DNA from 2 places in the Bradyrhizobium sp. CCGUVB23 genome. Region 2 is predicted to be linked to the other one. Evidence: predicted binding sites of a transcription regulator. Region 2 holds the regulator's gene; the other holds the start of a gene.

Region 1 (5,196 bases), 120 kb from region 2:
AGGTACAGGCGGGTACCCTCGGGCAGCGCCAGCACGCGGTCGACCATCTGCGAGACCGTCTGGCTCTCGATTGGCAGGCCGGTGGCGGGCGAATAGGGCACGCCGACGCGCGCCCACAGCAGGCGCATGTAGTCGTAGATCTCGGTGACGGTGCCGACGGTCGAGCGCGGGTTCTTCGAGGTGGTCTTCTGCTCGATCGAGATGGCGGGCGACAGACCGTCGATCTGGTCGACGTCCGGCTTCTGCATCATCTCCAGGAACTGGCGGGCATAGGCCGAGAGCGACTCGACGTAGCGACGCTGGCCTTCGGCATAGATGGTGTCGAAGGCGAGCGAGGATTTTCCGGAGCCGGAGAGGCCGGTGAACACCACGAGCTTGTCGCGGGGAATCTCGACGTCGATGTTCTTGAGGTTGTGCTCGCGCGCGCCACGGATCGTAATTGCGCGGAGACTCGAGCCCGCGTTCTGTTGTTGGCGCTTCGCCTTGATCACTTCGTCCATCCCAGTGGTCCCCAAGGAGATTCCCACGCCGCGCGGGCCGCGCCGGCGTTCAGGCGCGCCTCGCCCGAGAACCGGGGATGGACGCCGTTGGGTAGGCTGCGAACGTAGGAAGAACGAGAGCGGATTTCCAGTGCGAGTTGCGAATCGTCAACGGATTGTTGGCGTGCTGGCAGGACATGGCAGTAGCCCGCAGAGCTGCCGCCTCTGGCCCAAGCAAATAGGCCGGCGCAAGCCGGCCTTTCCGTCGAGAATCAATCTCGAAGATCAGTACTTCGCGACGACCGGGCCGCCGAAGTGATAGTTCACGCCGACCTGCACGGTGTGGAGGTTCAGCGTGCCGGACGAGACGGTGCCGGCGAAGTAGTTCTCGCTGCCGAGGCTACGATAGAGGTACTCGCCCCTCACCGACCACTGCGGAGCAAAGAAAGCTTCGACACCCGCGCCGAGCGTCCAGCCCGTGTGGAACTGGCTGTCCGAGGCGAGCACGCCAAGCACGTCCGCGGTCAGCTTGTTGTTGATCCAGGCGAAGCCGCCGGTGCCGTAGAGCAGGACCTGGTCGAACGCCACGCCGACGCGACCGCGCACGGTTCCGAGCGCATTGATCCGGCTGGTGATCGCGGCCACGCCAGGCGTGCCGGCTGTCGCGCTCACGTCAGCCCAGCCGCCATCGGCTTCGAGACCGAGCACGATGTTGCTGGCCTGCCAGTTGTAGCCGACCGTACCACCGGCGAAGCCGCCCTTCATCTTCGGGTCAGTGGAGGTGTTTTCCCAAGCGTAGCCACCGAAGCCACCGAGGTAGAAGCCGGTCCAGTTATAGACCGCGGCGGGGGCCACTGGAGCCTTGGTGTAGGGGCGGGCCGCCAGATCGGCAGCCATGACCGGAGCGAACGCGCTGAGTGCGAACAAACTGGCCGAAGCCAACAAAACCTTCTTCATTTTCAACTTAGTCCCAGTCCCAGTTTCTGTTTTTGCCTTCCGTGCGCGGAAGGACATCGGACGTTCTGGTCCAACTGATGTCGTGCTTACACCAGTAAAGCCGCAAGTTGTGTGCCCGAGATGCCACACCACGCGGAAAACGTGTAAGGATGGCTGACCTGTTCATACCGGCTGTACCCGGACAGCAAAAAAGGCCGGCGCGAGGCCGGCCTTTTCGACAGGAAGAGGTTTGGCGAAGGATCAGTACTTCGCGATCATCGGCCCGCCCCAGCGATAGTTCAGGCGGACGAGGCCCATATCGACGTTCTGGCTGATCCGGTCGCTCCCGGCCGCGATGCCACCAGGCGTCGTGAAGCCGAGGGTGCGATTGCCGAGGAAGATGTGGTCGTACTCGACGCCCACCGACCAGTTCGGCGCAAAGCCGACTTCCAGGCCAGCGCCAACCGTGCCGCCCCAACGGGTTTCGCGAGCCGAAGCCACCAGCACGCCGGTCGGTATGTCGAAGATGTCATACTTGTCGCCGACAACCGCACCGCCGCCCTTCACGTAGAACAGCACGTTGTTCCAGGCATAGCCGATCTGGCCGGTGATCAGGCCGAAGGAGTCGATTCGCGAACGGTTGCGGTCGGCCAGGAAGACGGCGCTGGTGTTATCGCCGTTGAAGTTGGCCCAGTTGCCCTGACCTTCGAAGCCGAACACCCACTGGCCAGTCTGCCAGCGATACCCGATCTGACCACCAACCGTGCCGCCGGTCGCATTGTGGCACCCTTCACCCACGAGACTGCCGGGAACACCGGTCACAAGGCCGGTGCTGTCCACGAAGTCCCAGCATTTGTGGGCCGAGCCGCCGCCGCCGTTGATGCCGATGTAGAAGCCACTCCAGTCGTAGACCGCGGCGATTGCCGGGGGCGGAGCCTTTACGTACGGACGCGCAGCGAGATCCGCCGCGCTCGCCGGAGCCGACAGGCTCAACGCAACTGCACCAATGGCCCCAACCAAAATCTTCTTCATTTCTGTCCCTCCGGCTGTGCCGCTTCTCTGGTCCCCGAAGCGGTCAATCAAGGCGCGACGCCCAATGAATCGATGTCGCGTCAAACCTAGCCTGATCCACCGGTAGAGTCCGTCTCCCAAAAGCAACAGTCGCGAGCGAACTGAGCGGTTCCTAACTTAATGAATGTTAAGCGGTATTTCCGTCCGCGGGAACCCGAAAAAGTTCCATGCGGTTCCATTAACTTGTTAGATGTGCAATCTTAACTTGCTGGTTTATACCGCCACTGCTTGCGCAAGAACAAAGCTGGAACGTTGCTGGCCCGGGTGCTATATGTGGGGATAACCTGCGGGACCGCGGGCTCGGCGACGTCCGCCAGCGTATAGGGTCGCACAGCAGGCGGCAGCGAGCGGTTTTGGCACGGCTCCGGCTTTTTCGAACAATTTCGCAGTTTGGAGTGGAGAGCGGCGATGGCGGGAAGCATCAACAAGGTCATTCTGGTCGGCAACCTCGGCAAGGATCCTGAAATCCGCCGTACCCAGGACGGGCGGCCGATCGCCAATCTGAGCGTCGCAACGTCGGAGACCTGGCGGGACAAGGCGACCGGCGAGCGCAAGGAAAAGACCGAGTGGCATCGCGTCGTGATCTTCAACGAGGGACTCGCAAAGGTCGCCGAGCAGTACCTGAAGAAGGGCGCGAAGGTTTACGTCGAAGGCGCACTGCAGACCCGCAAATGGACCGACCAGAGCGGCGCCGAGAAATACTCGACCGAAGTCGTGTTGCAGGGCTTCAGCTCCAACCTCACGATGCTCGACGGCCGTGGTGGCGGGGGAGGCGGCAGCTTCGGCGAGGAGCCGGGCGGCGATTTCGGCTCCAGCAGCCCGGTGAGCAGCGCACCGCGCCGCGCAGTCGCCGCGGGCGGCGGCCGCAACAGCGACATGGACGACGACATTCCGTTCTAAGTGGACACCCCCTTCTAACGGAATGGTTCGCCGCCTTCGTGAGAAGGGGCAGCATTTCTTACCAATTTGCTGATCGGGCTTGTTTTTGCAGGCCTGCCTAATGTTGCGCATTAAGGATTTCCCAGCCCAGCGATGTGAATGGCATTCACTTCATGTTAATGCTATTTACATCGTTCCGCGCCGGCTTCTCGAGGCGCCATCACCGGGATGCCTCAGCCATGATGCTCGCGCCGCTGCTTGACGCCGCTCCAGCCATCCCGCTCCACGCCTTTGCAGCGATGACTGCCTTCGTGCTCGGCGTCGTCCAGTTCGCGGCTCCCAAGGGCACGCTGCCGCACCGGACCGTTGGCTGGATCTGGGTGGCACTCATGGCCATCGTGGCCGCGTCATCGTTCTGGATCCACCGGATCCGGCTGGTCGGGCCGTTCAGCCCGATTCATCTGCTCTCGATCTTCACGCTCGTGATGCTGCCGCTCGCGGTGTGGCGGGCGCATACCCATCGCGTCGCCGATCACCGGCGGATCATGATCTTCATGTTCATCGGCGCGCTGGTGGTCGCAGGGTTGTTCACGCTGCTGCCGGGACGCATCATGCATCACGTGATTTTCGGCTCTTAAGGCAGGGTTCCATTCGGCCTGCTCCGTCGCTCCAAAGGAGGCTTCGCGGGAGCCGTAAGTCGTTGGAAAAATAAGCGGAAAAAGCGCTTCCCGGGAGCCTTGCCAGGGTGGTTATCAGACCCTCGATGCGCTATATGATTCCCGGACAAGAACTCACCGGATTCCCCCTTGGCTGACGACGACAACGACAAGCCCGGCGACAAGCCGGAGCATCCTTCGGATATTCGCCCGATCTCGATCCTCGACGAGATGAAGAAGTCCTACCTCGATTACGCCATGAGCGTGATCGTGGCGCGCGCGCTGCCCGATGCGCGCGATGGCTTGAAGCCGGTGCACCGGCGCATCCTCTTCTCGATGAACGAGGAGGGCTATACCCCCGACAAGAAGCACAAGAAGTCCGCCGGCATCGTCGGCGACGTCATGGGCCAATACCACCCGCATGGCGACCAGGCGATCTATGACGCGCTGGTGCGTATGGCGCAGCCCTTCTCGATGCGCGAACTGCTCGTGGACGGGCAGGGCAATTTCGGTTCGGTCGACGGCGATCCGCCGGCGGCGATGCGCTACACCGAGTCGCGCCTGACCAAGATCGCGCTCAAACTGCTCGAGGACATCGAGAGCGAGACGGTCGACTTTCAGGACAATTATGACGGCTCGACCAAGGAGCCGGTGGTCCTGCCGGCGCGGTTCCCGAACCTGCTGGTCAACGGCGCCGGCGGCATCGCCGTCGGTATGGCCACCAACATCCCGCCGCACAATCTGGGCGAGGTGATCGACGCTTGCCTGGCGTTGATCGACAATCCTTTGCTCACCATCGACGAACTGAACCACATTATCCCAGGTCCGGATTTCCCGACCGGCGGCATCATCCTGGGGCGCCAGGGCATCCGCAGCGCCTACCATCTCGGACGCGGCTCGATCGTGATGCGCGGCAAGGTCGAGTTCGAGACGATCCGGAAAGAACGTGAGGCGATCGTCATCACCGAGATTCCGTATCAGGTGAACAAGGCGACGATGGTCGAGCGCATCGCCGAGCTCTACAAAGAGAAGAAGATCGAGGGCATCTCCGATCTGCGCGACGAGTCCGACCGCGACGGCTACCGCGTCGTCGTCGAGCTCAAGCGCGACGCCGTGCCCGACGTGGTGCTGAACCAGCTCTACAAGTTCACGCCGTTGCAGACGAGCTTCGGCGT
Region 2 (5,196 bases):
CGACACCTTATGCCGCCTTCCATTTCCACCGCGTCACGCCTTACGGGGTGCTCGCCAATCTCGCGGCGATGCCGGTGGTCTCGGCGCTGGTGATGCCCGCCGGACTTTTGGGGTTGATCGCAGCGCCGTTCGGGCTCGATGGCGTGTTCTGGTGGCTGATGGGGATCGGCATCGACTGGATGGTCGTTGTGACGCGCTGGGTCGCGGCGTTGCCGGGCGCGGTCGGCCGCATCGCCGCGTTCGGCACCGGTCCGCTGATTGCCGCCAGCATCGGCCTCATCGTGATGGGCCTGTTGCGCACGCCGCTGCGCTGGACGGGCGCCATCGTGCTCGCGCTCTCGATTGGTTCGACGCTGCACGTGCGCCAGCCCGACATCCTGATCGCGGGCGACGGCCACAGCGTCGCGGTGCGCGGCAGGGACCGCCAACTGCACCTGATCCGAACCGGCAAGGACAATTTTCTCCTCAAGGAGTGGCTTGCAGCCGATGCCGATCCGCGCAGCGCAACCGCTACCTCGCTCGCCGACGGCGTCTCATGCGACGAGGCCGGCTGCGTGACGCCGCTCGCTGATGGTCGTCTGGTCGCGCTCTCGCTGCGTGTCGACGCGCTGGCGGATGATTGCAGCCGCGCCGCGCTGGTGGTGACGGCGAAGCCGGCAGCAACCGATTGCGCGGCAATGGTCGTGGATCGCGAGCGTCTGAAGACGCAAGGCGCGCTCACCCTATCGCGCGAGGGCGACGGTTTCACGCTGCAAACGGTGAAAGCAAGGGGCGCAAACCGCCCCTGGTCGCCGGCTGAGGCCGGCGATAGCGATTTCGAGCTCAGCCTCGCACCGCGGCCGGCTACTCCACGCAGCAAGGACGCTACGCCGTCGGAGGCCGACCTGCAGGCCGAGGATTGAAAGACGCGTCAGCCGATCGGCAGGCGTGTCGTAGGCGTCGTGGTCGTGTGCTGCTCGACGGCGGGCTGCTCTGTCTTCTCGCCGAGCGGCTGCGTCACCGGCAATTGCAGAACGGTGGCACGCTGTCCCTCGACGAGCTGCGTCACCAGCACGTAGTTGCCGTCGGGGAATTCGATCGCATCATGATGACGATCGGGAATGTGCGGATCGACCTTGCCGAACTTGCCGACGCGGGAATTGACGGTGCGTGTCCAGATCCAGCGATTGTCGTAGCGGACGTTGTCGGCGAAGGCGAGCTCGGTGCCCGGCAGGAGGCAGACGGCAACCGAGAGATCACGCTCCGACGCAAATCCACGCGTCGAGGTGCCGCGGAAGGTTGTCGTGACGATCGTCTCGCCGACTTGAGCGGGGCGGGTCGCAACGGCATGTAGGCTGTAGTCACACATCGGAGTGCTCCTCATGCGAGATAGCAGGTCCGCGCCCCCCCGGAGGCGCAGGCCTCTATCAGAGTTGGAAGCCTTCGAGTGTATCGCGTTTGTGGGCAAATCTGCGGCCCGTGTGCGCGTCGCCCGATCACATTATCTTTCCCGGCAAACCAGGAACAAAGCCTCTCGCTGTTAGTCTATCTTGGTTCACACCATTCACTCACGCGAGCTTCCATCAGCGGCCGGCAGGAGCGGAGTACCCTGAATAGGGCCAGCTCACCTGCGGCGCGGGTGCGATCGCATTGTTGGAATTGCGGAATGGCGCGCTGGTTACCGCGTGCTCCGTCTTGCGGATGGCACAGTGGTGTTGCGCTGCATCGCTCGCGGAGGCCGAGCCCGCGAGCAAGGCCGCCGAGAACACGCCCAAAATCATCTGTCGCACGGTTTTTTCCTCTTTATCGTGCACCGCGCATTCGCGCTTGCGGTGCTTGAGGATTAGCTCTGCGCAGGTGTGAGGATAATCGCGGTGGAAGCGGAAACACCATTCCGCCGGAGCGGACAATCCGTCCGCCCGCGTCGCTGCGCGATGGCCGGCAATCTGCCGGGCAATCAGTACTTCCGGTACAGCCCGATCAGCTTGCCCTGAATCTTCACCCGGTTCGGCGGCAGGATGCGCACCTCATAGGCGGTGTTCGCGGGCTCCAACGCGATCGACGCACCGCGGCGGCGGAAGCGCTTGAGCGTCGCTTCCTCGTCGTCGATCAGCGCCACCACGATGTCGCCGGTATCCGCGGTCTCGTTGCGCTGGATCAGCGCCATGTCGCCATCCAGGATGCCGGCGTCGACCATCGAATCGCCGCGCACTTCGAGCGCATAGTGCTCGCCCGAGCCGAGCAGGTCCGGCGGTACGCTGATGGTGTGGCTGCGGGTCTGCAACGCCTCGATCGGCGTGCCGGCCGCGATCCGTCCCATCACGGGCACGGCGACCGGACGCTCGCCCTCGTCGACAGTAGCGCTTGGGCCCCGCACCTTGCCGAGATTGCCTTCGATGACGCTCGGCGTGAAGCCGCGGCGGCCGGCGCCTGCAGCCTGAAGCTCGGGCAGCTTGATGACCTCGATGGCGCGCGCGCGGTTGGGCAGGCGACGGATGAAGCCGCGCTCTTCCAGCGCGGTGATCAGGCGATGGATGCCCGACTTCGAGCGCAGATCGAGCGCGTCCTTCATTTCGTCGAAGGAGGGCGGCACGCCGCTTTCCTTGAGGCGCTCACTGATGAACCGCAGAAGCTCGTATTGTTTGCGCGTTAACATCTCGACCAAGTCCCCCGGTTGATGTCGTTCGATTCCGAGACGTCAGATTCAGCAGAAGCCGCTAGATGCTCGAAACAAATCATGAACGGACACTATATGTTCGATATGTGTTCCGCAACCACTTAATTTTGTGTGAACGCGGCGAAGTTCGCGTCACGCGCGAATCAGATCGCACTCACAAGGGCAGCCGCAACACCTCGCAAGGCGTGCCTGCTTCGGCCTTTGGCGCGAATGGCGCGCGCACGAGAAGTGCCTGTGCCATAGCGAGATTCGCAAGCAGCGAGGAGTCCTGGTGGTTGACCGGAACGGCCACGAGCGTGCCGTCCTCGCGCTCCTCGAGCCTGGCACGCAGATAGTCCTCGCGGACATCGTTGGGCCCGACGTCACGCCCGAGCACGGCGCGCTCGCGGCGGTGATGAACGCGCGAGCGGCCCGCAAGCGCGCGAATCAACGGCACCATGAACAGGAAGCCGCAGACATAGGACGACACCGGATTGCCGGGCAGGCCGATCACCCGCATCGCGCCTAGATGGCCGTGCATCATGGGCTTGCCCGGCCGCATCGCGATTTTCCAGAACGCCATTTCGAAGCCTTCGGCCTGAAGCGCAGGCCTGACCAGATCGTGGTCGCCGACCGAGGCCCCGCCGGTCGTGATCAGGATGTCGGCGCCGCTCTCGCGGGCCCGGCGGATACCGGCGGTGGTCGCCGCAACGGTATCGGCTGCAATGCCGAGATCGAACGTTTCGGCGCCCTCGGCCCGCGCCAGCGCGTGCAAGGCGTAGCCGTTGGAAAAAACGATCTGGCCCGCGCCGGGCGTCGAGCCCGGCATCACCAGTTCGTCGCCGGTCGCGAGAATCGCGACCCTGGGCCGGCGGCGGACGGCAAGCTCAGGATGGTTCATGCCGGCGGCGAGTGAGAGGTCGCGTTCGGTCAGCCGGGCTCCCTGTCGGAGCAGCACGTCGCCCTCGCGGAAATCGACGCCGGCGGGGCGGATGTGCCGTCCGACGATCGCGGCCTCCTTGATCGTGACGCGCTTGCCGTCAGCGACGGTGTCCTCCTGGATCACCACCGCGTCCGCGCCATCGGGCACCACGCCGCCGGTGAAGATCCGCACCGCCTGGCTCGCGCCGACCGTTCCCGCAAACGGCCGGCCGGCCGCGACCTCGCCGATCACGGTGAGCTCTGCACCCACCTTCGTCGCGTCGGTGGCGCGCACCGCATAGCCGTCCATCGCCGACATCGCCTGCGGCGGCTGCGTGCGCCTGGCCGCGACGTCGCGCGCCAGCACGCGATGCCAGGCCGCATCCAGCGCGACTATCTCCTCAGCCACGGGCACGACGCCCGCAAGCACCGCGGCGAGGGCATCGGACACCGGCATCAGGGCCACGGGCAAAACTCCTGCAGAGCAAATCGTAAGGACAGGTCGCGTTGCGTTCTAGCCGAGTGCGGGCGTCGAGGCAAAAGGGGCGATCACGAAGGTGGAGATGAAATGTCGCTCCAGCAGCAGGACGGCGGGATGCCCTTTGGGACAATATCGCGTCGTCCTGCTTCCGGCTCAGAATTGCTGCGCGCGACCGCATGCAGGCGCGTCAATAGACGTCTGGGAGGCCTTGATGGCAGAGACTTCAAAGCTGTCGGTCGAGAAGGCGCTCGAGAAGCTGCGCGGCGATGAGCCGCCGAAATCCAGGAGCGCAAAGCTCGACGAGGAGATCGAGGCACTCAAGGAGAAGACGAGCCGCATGCGCGCGCAACGGCAGCGTCTCGATCGGCCCCAACCCAAGCGCGGTTGAATGCGCCTAGCGCGGCCGCCGCGCGATCGTCTCGATGACGAGAAAGACGGGGATGACGGTGGCCAAACATGCCACGGCGACGACCAGGCTCACGGCTAGCATCAGGTGGCTCCCGTTTCATTGTCCGGATCGACGTCGGGCGCTCTCAGGCTGTGATCCATCTCGGGCAGCGGGTCGCCCTGCGCTTTCAGATCGGCCGCCTTGCTGACCAGCTTGGCGGAGAGTTCCTTGTCCGATGTTGACTTCGCGAATTGGAGAAGGATCGAGGCTTGTTTGGTGAAATAGGCTTTGCCCAACACGATCACGCGTCCGTTGTAGAGATCCCAACGGGCATATGACTCCCGACGCCCTGATCCGTTCCGGGAACTCTGTGCAAAAATACACAGAGCGAGTTGGTTCCACAGTTGCCTAAGAAAGTTCCTGGAGAAGGCGGGAACCAGACCCTTTGCTAACGCAGCAATGCGGCCATGCTCTCAGATACCGAGCGCCCTCAGGGCCTCGCCGACGTCGCGAGGCGACGTCACGTGGACCGCGGTCAGCCCTCGTGCCCGCGCGCCTTCGACGTTTTCCGCGAGGTCGTCGAAGAATACGATTCGCTGCGCCGGCAGGCCGATCGCGGCGACGACATGGTCGAAGGCTTCCGCATCGGGTTTGCGCAGGCCGATGCTGGAGGACAGATAAAGGTCGCGGAAATGGCCGAGCACGTCGGCATACTCCTTCGAGAAATATTCCACGTGTGGCCGGTTGGTGTTGGAGAAGGCGTAGAGCGGC

The links. Region 2 encodes LexA, which represses DNA repair genes until DNA is damaged. Its sites were predicted from a motif close to TGTTCNNNNTGTGTTCNG; they were not measured.
Region 1: the regulator LexA is predicted to act here: its motif matches at 2,721-2,738, upstream of NLN62_RS41750 (single-stranded DNA-binding protein).

Annotation. Positions count from the first base shown of each region.
Region 1 covers NZ_JANADQ010000001.1:8,910,529-8,915,724, reverse strand. Annotated here, with positions in the region: gene uvrA (excinuclease ABC subunit UvrA) at 1-500, opposite strand, end outside; gene NLN62_RS41760 (outer membrane protein) at 765-1,436, opposite strand; gene NLN62_RS41755 (outer membrane protein) at 1,677-2,447, opposite strand; gene NLN62_RS41750 (single-stranded DNA-binding protein) at 2,895-3,386, shown strand; gene NLN62_RS41745 (DUF2306 domain-containing protein) at 3,605-4,003, shown strand; gene gyrA (DNA gyrase subunit A) at 4,172-5,196, shown strand, end outside.
Region 2 covers NZ_JANADQ010000001.1:9,028,327-9,033,522, reverse strand. Annotated here, with positions in the region: gene NLN62_RS42370 (ComEC/Rec2 family competence protein) at 1-902, shown strand, start outside; gene NLN62_RS42365 (hypothetical protein) at 911-1,348, opposite strand; gene NLN62_RS42360 (hypothetical protein) at 1,563-1,769, opposite strand; gene lexA (transcriptional repressor LexA) at 1,937-2,635, opposite strand; gene glp (gephyrin-like molybdotransferase Glp) at 2,811-4,022, opposite strand; gene NLN62_RS42345 (hypothetical protein) at 4,249-4,425, shown strand; gene NLN62_RS42340 (hypothetical protein) at 4,527-4,724, opposite strand; gene NLN62_RS42335 (HAD family phosphatase) at 4,899-5,196, opposite strand, start outside.